3 regions of the Roseibium alexandrii DFL-11 genome follow, and region 2 is predicted to be linked to each of the others. Evidence: predicted binding sites of a transcription regulator. Region 2 holds the regulator's gene; each other region holds the start of a gene.
What was found. The regulator PhoB, encoded in region 2, activates phosphate uptake and scavenging genes when phosphate is short. The targets are predictions, from matches to a motif close to TGTCATNNANCTGTCAT.
Positions count from the first base shown of each region.

Region 1 (4,015 bases), 770 kb from region 2:
GTTGAAAACACGACGTCTGGTGTGTGAGGTTCGAACCAGCCCTTTACGCCAAGGCTCTGTTCGGCTGTCTGGATCCCTTCCGACGCATAAGGCCAAAGCGGGCGATCCATTAGCTCTTTCACGCCCGCATGCCAGTCCTGCGCCCGGGCAGGGGAGACGGCAAGCAGCTTGTGGCTGAGATCGCACACCAGATGAACCGGCGCGCTGTTACCGCTGACAAGCTCCACCAAGGCCCGGTCTGCTGCACTGTTGGGTCGCGCGAGCAACAGCCGTTCCACTTTGGAGCGGTCAAGTCCGTCAGGCTCTGAAGCACCGCTTTCCCAGCGCGAGACTTTGGATTGGGACACCCCGAGCTCATCGGCCAGTGCCTGCTGTTTGACGCGATTGAGCACCCGCCAGCGGCGAAGGGACGGGCCGAGGTTTCTTGAAAGCGCGGTGCCAGGATCAAACATAGCACTACCATACCAAATGCCGGACTGTTCGGCAGCTTCTGAAATCGCGTCAGGAACCCCTAAAAACCCTGTTTGAGATGGATACTGCGTTGCCAGCCGGATCCTTGGTATTGGCAAATTGATATCCGTTGCCCTGGTGTATCGGGCCGAATTCCAGTCCTTTTTTGGCAAGGACCGATTTCTCAGAAACAACATCTTCGACCTGAAAAACCAGTTTAACGAGGGTTTGTCCGGCTTTCCGGCCTTTTGCCAATGGATGCAGAAGGAGTTGGCATCCTTCGTCAAGGCTATGCAGCTCAATCAAACCGCCATCTGCAGGCCTCGCTGTGTAGCCGAAGTGCCGACAATAAAATTCGGCAACGGCTTCCACATCACGAGCGTAGAGTGTCAGGCGATTGAGAAGATATGTCACTTGCTGCTCCCGGCTGTGGCACGGTTAGGTTTGGCCACGGTTCGCCGGAGATCAAGCGTTTCTGTGGGATTCTATGCGGAATAACAGAAAGGGTGTCGGCTTTCACCAACACCCCCCTGTTCAGGTCAAGGTTATCGGACCCGGAAACCTGCCGAAGCGGGATCGATAGTCCGTCTTGATCTCAACTCGACATCAGATCTCCGAAGACATCTGGTGTCTGCGGACTTCTCATCCCCGAAGAGACTTAAAGCCTGCACCGACATTGCAGATAACCCGCTGCTCACCGGAGAGCCGGGGCGCTGGCTGCGGAGCGCTCCGCATCAAGCGCAACCTGGGTGCCTCACAGCCGGTCCGCGAGAGCCGCAAGCGGCCCCTTGGGACTGTGCCCAGACAGCGATGGCAAGAACCGTATGCTTTGGTTGGCGGTCCGAAACAGGTCTTTGCCGTGCTGTTGATTGAAGTTCACCACAGGATTTCAGCGCTGTCGAATCGGCCCTGTTAACCATTGTGACTTGTGGGGAAAGTCATCTATTTCTTCTGATAGCCGCAGAAATGCAGGCCTTGTAGTGAGTTGAGTTCCCTTACGGAAATCAAATGCAAGTTTAGAAATGATTTTCCGGCAAAATAATAGGTCAGCGATACTTCTCTATGAATCCGTCGATCGGCAAATTGCGAAAATCGGTCAAGCGCTCCTTCAACTGATCGTGGCTCCAATCCCACCAGGCGATCTCCATCAGAGCCTCTTCCTGGGTTTCCGTAAACCGGCGTTTGATTGGTTTCGCCGGAACACCGCCGACAATCGTATAGGGCGGAACGTCTTTCGACACGACCGCGCCTGCGGCAACGATTGCCCCGGTCCCGATTGTGACTCCGGCCAGAACCGTCACATTATGACCGATCCAGACATCGTGGCCGATTGTGACCCAATCGTCCTTGCGCCATTGAAAGAACTCCTGGTCATCATCACCCAGCCCATAGGCGGCCGCCCGATAGCTAAAGTGATGTTGTGACGCGCGCCAGGTGGCATGATTTCCCGGATTGAGACGCACCCGCCGGGCAATCGAGCAGAACTTGCCAATCGTTGACCAGACCACATCCCCTTCCTGAACAATGTAGGAATAATCGTCCATCTGGCTTTCGCGCATTTCGGTCAGCGCGCCGACTTCCGTCCACTTACCGAGCTCACAGTTCTGAACGACCGCGTCAGGGTGGACATTGGGGGCTTCGGTCAGGCCGGGTTTTTGGTGCGGTGCGGACATGGTTGGTTCCATTGGTTTGTGACAGGCGCAGATGGATAGCCTTGGTCGCATCACGAAGCGTGACGCTTTGATGACGTATCCATGAACTCTTTCCCTTTTCCTCAGTTTCGGTTGGTTCACAGCAGCTGGCTATTATTTCAGAGCGGAAACACGCTTCTCGGGCTTTGTTCTTCTCTTGCAACCATGATTTGCCGCGCAATGCAGAACCCTCTGAGGAGGCAGGAAAAACAAGCCCTGGCCCGGCGACCGGCATGTCCCGGCAGGCCTTTGTCATTGAAGTGTCATCGTTTCTTCAAGGGACTGATAAATTCCTGTCATCTCACTGTTACGCCCGAATGGCTCTTGTCGCGCAGCAAATACGAACAAACACGGACAGGGCTGCCGCGTGATTCAATTTCAGGACGTCACCAAGACCTTTGGGTCCCGGACTGCGGTGAACAAGGTATCTTTCAACATTGATAAACCGCAGATGGTTGGCATTATCGGCCGCTCCGGTGCAGGCAAATCGACCTTGCTGCGCATGATCAACCGGTTGACGCCGGCAACTTCCGGTCAGATCCTCTTTAATAACCGCGATATTTTGAGCCTCAAAGGCGGCATGATGCGCCGCTGGCAGCGTGACTGCGCGATGGTGTTCCAGCAGTTCAATCTGGTGCCGCGCCTGGATGTGGTGACCAACGTCATGCTCGGCCGCTTGAACGGCCATGGCACACTGAAGAGCCTCTTTAACATTTTCGGCCAGGACGATGTGAACAGTGCACTTGCTGCGCTAGACCGGCTTGGGATTGCCCAAGAGGCAACAAAACGGGCCGAGGAGCTGTCCGGCGGCCAGCAGCAGCGCGTGGCGATTGCGCGGGCGCTGATGCAAGATCCGCACATGATACTGGCGGATGAACCGATCGCGTCTCTTGACCCGATGAACGCCAAGATCGTGATGGACGCGCTGCGTGAAATCCATGTGCGCGACCACAAGATTGTCATTTGTAACCTGCATACGCTCGACACAGCACGCACCTACTGCGACCGCGTGATCGGAATGCGGGATGGTTTCATCGTCTTTGATGGCGCGCCGGATGCGCTGACCACGAATGTGGCGCGCGAAATCTACGGCGCTGATGAAAGTTTCAACGAGGCGGCCACATCGACCGCCATCGATGCCGGGCAGTCCGGCACCCAAGAATCCGCCGGTGCGGTGGCCCCGGCGGCAGCAGCGGTCTGACCCTGCTTCCAAGTTAAACGTCACCATTTACCGAACTCGGGGAGTATCCCAAATGAAACTGGTTTCCAAAGTTGCTGCGCTGGCTGCAGTCAGCATGATCGCTCTGAACGCAACTTCTGCCGTTGCTGAAGAAATCACTGAATTCCGCATCGGTATTCTCGGCGGCGAAAACGCTTCCGATCGTCTGCGTGCATATACTTGCCTTGAAGAAAAAACCGCTGATCTTCTCGGTGTTCCGGTCAAGCTGTTCGCACCGGCTGACTACAACGGCGTGATCGAAGGCCTGCTCGGCGGCAACCTCGACATGGCTTGGCTCGGCGCATCGTCTTACGCCAAAGTCTATCTGACCGACCCGGAAGCTGTTGATCCGGTTTTGGTAAAAGTCAATGTTGACGGCGGTTACGGCTACTATTCCATCGGGTTTGCTCGCGTTGACAACGAAATCAACTCCCTGGAAGACATGAAGGGCAAGGTCTTCGGCTTTGGTGATCCGAACTCCACCTCCGGTTACCTCATCCCGTCCATCGCCATCCCGCAGGAAGGTTATTCCATGGCGCCGGGTGAGTACTTCGGCGACGTAAAATTCACCGGCGGCCACGAGCAGACAATCGTTGCCGTATCCAACGGCGACATCGACGCTGGCGTTACCTGGGCCGACGGCCTTGGTGAGTGG
Region 1 covers NZ_CM011002.1:1,915,675-1,919,689, reverse strand. The annotation lists gene SADFL11_RS08830 (helix-turn-helix domain-containing protein) at 1-452, opposite strand, end outside; gene SADFL11_RS08825 (VOC family protein) at 502-864, opposite strand; gene SADFL11_RS08820 (DapH/DapD/GlmU-related protein) at 1,497-2,123, opposite strand; gene phnC (phosphonate ABC transporter ATP-binding protein) at 2,509-3,342, shown strand; gene phnD (phosphonate ABC transporter substrate-binding protein) at 3,395-4,015, shown strand, end outside.
Region 1: phnC (phosphonate ABC transporter ATP-binding protein) is a predicted target of PhoB. The motif match lies at 2,392-2,408, and genes of this name have one in related genera.

Region 2 (4,015 bases):
GCATTCGTGATGCTGCGCTTGGTGTTGGGGCATCAAAAATGCAGTCCGTGTTCCACCACGTGTTGCCATTGGCGATGCCCGGGATCTTGACCGGGACGATCATCGGTTTGGCCCAGGCGCTCGGTGAAACGGCCCCGCTGCTGCTTATCGGGATGGTCGGCTTTGTTGCCCGTGGATATCCGGACGGCTTTGTATCCGGGTTCATGGACCCAAATTCGGCAATGCCCGCGCAGATTTATACCTGGGCCGCCCGTTCAGACTTCGCGTTCTACGAGAAAGCCTGGGGTGGCATCATCGTCCTGCTGGTGTTCCTTCTGACTATGAACATTATCGCCATTATCCTGCGCCGCAGGTTTGAGCGTCGCTGGTAAGGAGGCCTACCCATGAATGACATGCCGAAAATTGAACAGGCGACAGATATGACCGACAGCAAGATTTCAGCCAACAAAGTGCAGGTCTATTACGGTGATACGCACGCGATCAAGGACGTGGACATTGAAATCCAGCCACGTTCCGTCACGGCCTTTATCGGGCCGTCCGGATGTGGCAAGTCCACATTCCTGCGCACCATCAACCGTATGAACGACACCATCGATATCTGCCGGGTCGAAGGCTCGATCAAGATCGATGGAGAAGACATCTACGACCCGAAGGTCGATCCGGTGCAATTGCGCGCCAAGGTCGGGATGGTTTTCCAGAAGCCCAACCCCTTTCCGAAGTCGATCTACGACAACGTTGCCTACGGGCCGCGTATTCACGGTTTGGCCCGGAACCGGGCCGAGCTTGATGACATCGTGGCCTCCAGCCTGCAAAAGGCGGGTCTTTGGGAAGAAGCCAAGGATCGTCTCGACGAGCCAGGCACCGGCATGTCCGGTGGTCAGCAGCAGCGCCTGTGTATCGCACGCGCGATTGCCGTCAGCCCGGAAGTGATCCTGATGGATGAGCCGTGTTCTGCACTCGATCCGATTGCAACCGCAAAGGTTGAAGAACTGATCGACGAGCTGCGTGAGAACTATACGATCGTGATCGTAACGCACTCCATGCAGCAGGCCGCCCGCGTGTCTCAGCGCACCGCATTCTTCCACTTAGGGATTCTGGTTGAAGAAGGTCCGACACAGGATATCTTCACCAACCCGGTGGACAAGCGTACGCAGGATTACATTACCGGCCGCTTCGGTTAACCGGATCGCACATTTTTCGAAGGGACACAGGATGTCTGAACATACAGTCACGGCTTATGATGACGAATTGAACGTCATGGCCGGCCGGATCGCTGAAATGGGCGGTCTTGCAGAAAAAGCTTTTGCTGAAGCCGTGTCGGCTTTGGTGTCCGGCGATACGGAACTTGCCCGCCAAGTCATTGACCAGGATCGCCGCCTCGATGCACTTCACCAAGAAGTTGAAGAGAGCCTGATTGCAATGATCGTGCGCCGTCAGCCGATGGGCCAGGATCTACGCGAAATCACAGCAGCCAGCCGGATCGCCAACGATCTGGAGCGTGTTGGTGATCTTGCAAAGAATGTTGCGAAGCGGGCAATCGCCATCGATAACGACATTCAAAACAAGAAGCTGGCAATCGGCGTGGAGCACATGACCGAGTTGGCCCTTGGTCAGTTAAAGAAGGTTCTCGATGCCTACACCGGGCGTAACGCTGAAGCGGCGCGCCAGGTTCAAGACGCAGATGCCGAAGTCGATGCAATATACACATCGCTGTTCCGGGAACTTCTGACGTACATGATGGAAGACCCGCGGGTGATCACCTCCTGCGTCCATCTGCTGTTCTGCGCAAAGAACATCGAGCGGATCGGCGATCATGCAACCAACATTGCCGAAAACGTCTTCTTCATGGTGACGGGCGAGCGCCTTCCGGAAGACCGTAACAAGGTTGATGAAACCGGCGCTGTGTGAGTTGCCAGGCCCAGCCTGAACGGCTGTGAAGCAGGAACTGTAGGCTGGCGCTTCGGTGCCGGCTGAGGGAATTGGAGCGAGAATTCATGCCGAAGGTCCTCATCGTCGAAGACGAAGAACCGTTGAGCCTTCTGTTGCGGTACAATCTGGAAGCTGAAGGATACGCCGTTGAGACGTGTGTCCGCGGTGATGAGGCGGAAATCCGCCTCCGGGAAACCCAGCCGGACCTTCTGTTGCTGGACTGGATGTTGCCCGGTTTGTCGGGCATCGAGCTGTGCCGGCGCCTGCGGGCACGCGAGGACACCGAGCGTTTGCCGGTCATCATGCTGACGGCGCGCGGCGAGGAAGCCGAGCGCATCAGAGGCTTGTCGACCGGAGCGGACGACTATGTTGTCAAGCCATTCTCTGTGCCGGAGCTGATGGCTCGTGTCCGCGCGATCCTGCGGCGGGCGAGCCCGGAGGTGGTGTCCACGATGCTGCGCTCCGGCGACATCGAACTTGATCGGGAAACACACCGCGTCCGGCGCAGCACCAAGGAAATCCATTTGGGGCCGACGGAGTTTCGCCTTCTGGAATTCCTGATGACCGCGCCAGGCCGGGTCTTTTCTCGCGAACAACTGCTGGATGGCGTTTGGGGGCACGACGTGTATGTGGACGAGCGCACGGTCGATGTTCACGTGGGACGCTTGCGCAAGGCGCTGAACAAGGGCAAGGCGAAGGATCCAATCCGCACGGTGCGCGGGGCTGGTTATGCCTTCAACGACCAATTTACGGCAGCCTGATCGAGACTACCAAGACAAACAAAAAAGCCCGCCAAATCGGCGGGCTTTTTCTTGGGTATTTCGAGATCAGGATGCCTGGGCAACACTGGTCTTGTTGTTGGCGCTCCGGCGGCGGTCTGCGACCGGCTGATAAGCAATCTTGCAGTGGTATGGACAGTAGGGCACACCGGCTTCGGAAACTTGACCGCAGAAGTAGAAGTCATCTGTCGCCGGATCGCCGATCGGCCACTTACAGGTGCGCTCGGTTAGCGTAAGGATCGTTGCCCGCTTGGACATCGGGACCACATCTGCGATCGGTTCTGCAACGGGTTGAACTTCTGCGACCGGAGCCGGGGTTGGCTCCATCTTCAACGCTGCGGAGCCTTGGGTCTGCGGCTGTGTTTGTGGACGTTTCGGTGCTGATTGAGACGCCGGGCTGGCTGTTGTGCGCGGGCGACGCGGTTTCGCGCTTGAGGAAGAAGACTTCGCGCGCCCGGAAAGACCGAGCCGGTGCACCTTGCCAATCACAGCATTCCGGGTAACGCCGCCAAGCTCACCCGCGATCTGGCTTGCACTCAAACCATCACCCCAGAGCTTCTTCAAAAGCTCAACCCGTTCGTTCGTCCAACTCATTGCCGCACCCCTTGCCAAGGCCAGTGACTGGCCAGAATCTCGTTAATGGACATGCAAGCGCAAGCCCATTATGGCATATCTTGTGCCTCTATTTGATACACCGCACGAGATGTCGTGTCTGATTAGCTAAAGGTTACAATAACGTTAATTTATGAAGCAACCGTCAGGCTGCAGTGAGTTGGGGATGAACGGACTTTTCCCCAACAGATGCGAGGTCATTGAGACTTTTACATAAAACAGCCCGAACCCCGGCAACGGCCATTTCCATTGACAGGCGGGGACCTCGGCAGTGTATAAGGATCTTGCAACGTGCCGCCGCTTTGGCGGCACATTGCGTTTTTGGCCTGTTTAAAGGCGATGCCCTGGAGTTCCGACGGTCCGATACCAGCGGGGCTTCCGGTGGCCAGAGGAGACTAAAGAGGTATGTCTGCGTCCGCGCTTTTTGGAAACTACGCAAGATCGAACCTGTCATTCGATCACGGGGAAGGTGTCTGGCTTGTTACGAGTGATGGCCGACGATTTCTCGATTGCGGGTCCGGGATCGCGGTAAACTCGCTCGGACATGCTCATCCGCATCTGGTTCAGGCACTTCAGGATCAGGCGGCCAAGCTCTGGCATATTTCCAATCTGCACCAGATGCCGGACGGCGCGCGGCTTGCGCAGCGCCTCACCGATGCAACATTTGCAGACAAGGTTCTGTTCGTGAATTCCGG
Region 2 covers NZ_CM011002.1:2,688,549-2,692,563, reverse strand. The annotation lists gene pstA (phosphate ABC transporter permease PstA) at 1-371, shown strand, start outside; gene pstB (phosphate ABC transporter ATP-binding protein PstB) at 393-1,181, shown strand; gene phoU (phosphate signaling complex protein PhoU) at 1,213-1,908, shown strand; gene phoB (phosphate regulon transcriptional regulator PhoB) at 1,995-2,690, shown strand; gene SADFL11_RS12425 (GcrA family cell cycle regulator) at 2,757-3,302, opposite strand; gene SADFL11_RS12420 (aspartate aminotransferase family protein) at 3,726-4,015, shown strand, end outside.

Region 3 (4,015 bases), 2.5 Mb from region 2:
CGGCAATGACGGCAGGATCGTTGTACGGATGCACGAACGTCGCACCGGTTTCAGCGCAGATTTCGGAAGCGATCTTGTCGCGGTCTTCGGTGGCCCGGTCGTAAGTAATGACCGTCGCACCGTATCCGCGAGTGCGTTCCAGCTTCACCTGAGGGGCATCGGCAGGCATGACGATCGTTGCCGGCATGCCGAAGATCTTGGCGCTGGACGCGATGCCTTGTGCGTGATTACCCGACGAGCAAGCGACGACCCCCCTGGCCCGGACGTCCGGCTCCAATTGCCGCAAGCAATTGTAAGCTCCGCGAAACTTGAAAGAGCCGCTGCGTTGCAGGCATTCCGGCTTGATCAACACATGCCCGCCAACACGCTCATCCAGAGCGGGGTTGGTCAAGAGCGGGGTTTTGACAGCAACGCCTTCAAGGGCATCAGCGGCCTCCAATACATCGCCGTAAGTGACGGCTGTGCTGGTGGGGGAAGGTCGTTCTGCTGTCGCGCCGGTCATGGTGGCCACCTCGTTCAGGATCTGAGGTGGACAGGAGTACCGGCTACCCCTTGGCCTGACAACTGCAACATTGTGAGGGTTACAAAATCCCGCAGCGCCAATACTTTAAAGCTGCTGAGACTTTCAGATCACTCTACCGCGTTGGCCTGCGCCACCCCGCCAACGGCGGTGATACAATTGTCCAGGAACTGACGGCTGCTGGCTGCCCAAGTGTAATTGAGCGCAATGTTCCGGCAGTGGTCACGCGGAATATCGAGAGCGGCTTCACATGCCTCTGCGAGGTTTTCGGACAAAACACCGGCGCCGGTATCGCCGATGACATCCAGCGGCCCCATGACCGGATAGGCGGCAACCGGCACCCCGCACGCAAGCGCTTCCAGCATGACATTGCCGAACGTGTCGGTGAGCGACGGGAAGACGAAAACATCCGCGCTGGCGTAATGGCGCGCCAAATCTTCGCCGGTTTTCGCACCCGTGAAGAGTGTGTCGGTGAATTCCCTTTGCAGGGTATCCAGCTGAGGCCCATCGCCAACAACGACCTTGGAGCCGGACAGTTTCAGATCCAAAAACGCCTTGATGTTCTTCTCAATCGCAACGCGGCCCACATACATGAAGACCGGCCCAGGCAAATCCTGCGGTAGGACAGAGCCCTCATATGGCCTGAAGAGGTTTTCGTCGACCCCGCGCGACCAGCGCATCAAGTTCCGGAAGCCGCGATCTCTCAGGTCGTTCTCCAGCGAAGTCGTTGCCACCATGCAGCCGTTACCGGCGTTGTGGAAGCGGCGCATCCATGCATAAGACCAGGAAAGCGGCACCGGCATCCGGGCAGAAACATACTCCGGAAACCGTGTGTGATAACTGGTGGTGAACGGCTGTCCGCGCTTTTTGGCGATCCCGGCCGCAAGCAAGCCAAGTGGGCCTTCGGTCGCAATGTGCAGGTGTTCGCAGTCGAATTCATCCATCATCCGCCGCACGCTGCCCTTGTGGGTCAAAGACAGACGGATTTCAGGATATGTCGGGCACGGAAGTGTCTTGAAAGCCTGCGGGGTCAGGAACTCCATGCGAACGCCCATGGCGCGGAGTTCATCAGCTGTGCGTTCAAGCGAGCGAACGACGCCATTGATCTGCGGATGCCAGGCATCCGTGACAACAAGAATGGAACTCATGCGGCGACCGGAGCTTCCTGCGGCTTCTCGGTCTGGGCTCCGGTTTGGGCCTGTTCTACCCATCTGATCACCTCAAAGGTTCCATCATGATGTTCGGCAACCGCTGTGCAGCTCTCGACCCAATCACCCGTGTTAATGTAGTGGATGCCGTTGACGTCCCGGCTGGCCGCATGGTGGATGTGACCGCAGATGACGCCATCCACACCCTGCCGGCGTGCCTCGTCGGAAAGCGCTTCCTCGAACCGTCCGATGAAGCTGACAGCATTCTTGACCTTCAGTTTCGCCCAGGCCGACAAAGACCAGTACGTGAGGCCAAGCCGGCGGCGCACAGCATTCAATACCGTATTGACACCAAGCGCAGTGACGTAGGCTTTGTCGCCAAAGAACGCGAGCCACTTGGCATGCCGAATGACGACATCGAACTGATCACCATGGATCACCAGATACCGCCTATTGTCAGCAGTCTCGTGCACAATACTATCGGTCACCTCGACGCCACCGAAATGGGTACCCAAAAAGCTTCGGAGGAACTCATCGTGATTGCCAGGGATATAAACGATACGCGATCCCTTGCGGCCCTTGCGGAGGATCTTCTGAACCACATCGTTGTGAAGCTGTGGCCAATACCACGATCGCTTCAATCGCCAACCATCCGCGATATCGCCGACAAGGTAAATTGTCTCGGCGTCATTGTCCTTCAGGAAGTCAAGCAGAAGATCTGCCTGGCAGCCGCGCGTGCCCAAGTGGACATCTGAAATAAACAAGGCCCTGTAATGCCGCGATGTCTCTGAAGTGGACATTGCACGTCTCCTAGCTCCAATGGAACGCTATAGACGCGATTCAAGTTTCACTATTATGACAGATGGTATTTGGGGTGTGATGACGTCGCGTTTTCAGCAGTTCAGTAGAAAAAAAATCGCTTAGCCGCGCCACCAACCGCCATCAGCGGAACCTCGTCCAGACCCCGTGGTTCAAAGGGGCCGACAGGAAAGGGATGGCGGCGGCAGCGTTCCTTCCATAAGGTCCGGCGAACCACATCCTCTTAATTTGGGAGATCAATCATGGATTTGGGATTGCGCGGCAAGTCGGCGATCGTGTGCGCATCAAGCCGCGGGCTTGGCAGAGGGTGCGCAGAGGCGCTTGCAGAGGCCGGATGTGATCTGGTGATCAACGGACGCGACAAAGACGCTCTGGAAGCAACACGTGCGTATCTGACGGACACTTTTCAGGTGAAAGTCAGTGTTGTCGCTGCCGACGTTTCCACACCGGAAGGACAAGCGGCGCTTCTCACGGCCTGCCCAGAGCCTGACATACTGGTCAACAACAATGGCGGCCCGCCTCGCAAGGATTATTCAGAACTCAACCGCTCTGCCTTGCTGGAAGGTGCCATCCAGAACTTCGTGACCCCGATCGAACTGATCCAGGCGGTCACACCCGGAATGAAAAACCGGGGCTTTGGCAGGATTGTCAACATCACGTCCTTGTCCGTAAAGATGCCGATCGAAGGCCTGGACCTTTCCAGCGGCGCCCGTGCCGGTCTCACAGCATTCCTGGCAGGCGTGTGCCGCCAGTTGGCTCCGCACGGTGTCACGGTCAACAATCTGCTGCCGGGCAAAATGGATACTGACCGGCTGAAGGGTGGGTTTGAACGCTCGGCACAACAATCCGGACAGACAGTCGACGCTATTCGTGCAAGCCAGGCTGCAGAAATCCCAGCACGCCGTTTTGGAACGACCGAGGAGTTCGGACAGACCTGTGCCTTTCTTTGTTCCCGGCACGCCGGCTATGTCACCGGGCAGAACATTCTGATGGATGGCGGACTTTATCCGGCAGCTTTCTAACAAAAAACGCCGGCCCGCGATCGCGGGCCGGCCTAATTTCCAGAACCAGCCTGGCAGCTGATCAGAACTTGATACGGACCGAAGCTGTCAGAATGTCGACGGAGGAGTCGACGGATCCTGTCAGGGAGCCCTTTGAAGCGCTGTAGTCCTGATGACCCGGAACGAGGTTCAGGTCGGTATCTGTGCCAAAGATGTGTGTGTATCCAAGGTCAAACGAGAAGTGCTCGTTAAAGACGTAGGAGGCACCCGCACTCAGCCAGATACGGTCGTTGTCCGGAAGACGTGCGGAGCGAATTTTATCGTCGATCGGAGACCACTCGTAAGCCGCACCGGCGCGCAGAGTGAGTTTGTCATTAAAGTCGTACTCACCGCCGACCGCGAGGTAATAGCCGTCATTGTAGTTGAACGGCAGCGTGGTCACGGTTGCGCCAGTGGCATCGGCCGTGATTTGCGGTTCTTTCAAACGGCTCCAGTTTGTCCATTCGAACGTACCCAGGACGCGGATA
Region 3 covers NZ_CM011002.1:145,246-149,260, reverse strand. The annotation lists gene SADFL11_RS00665 (threonine ammonia-lyase) at 1-502, opposite strand, end outside; gene SADFL11_RS00660 (glycosyltransferase family 4 protein) at 631-1,668, opposite strand; gene SADFL11_RS00655 (UDP-2,3-diacylglucosamine diphosphatase) at 1,665-2,468, opposite strand; gene SADFL11_RS00650 (SDR family oxidoreductase) at 2,730-3,509, shown strand; gene SADFL11_RS00645 (OmpP1/FadL family transporter) at 3,571-4,015, opposite strand, start outside.
Region 3: SADFL11_RS00655 (UDP-2,3-diacylglucosamine diphosphatase) is a predicted target of PhoB. The motif match lies at 2,513-2,529, and genes of this name have one in related genera.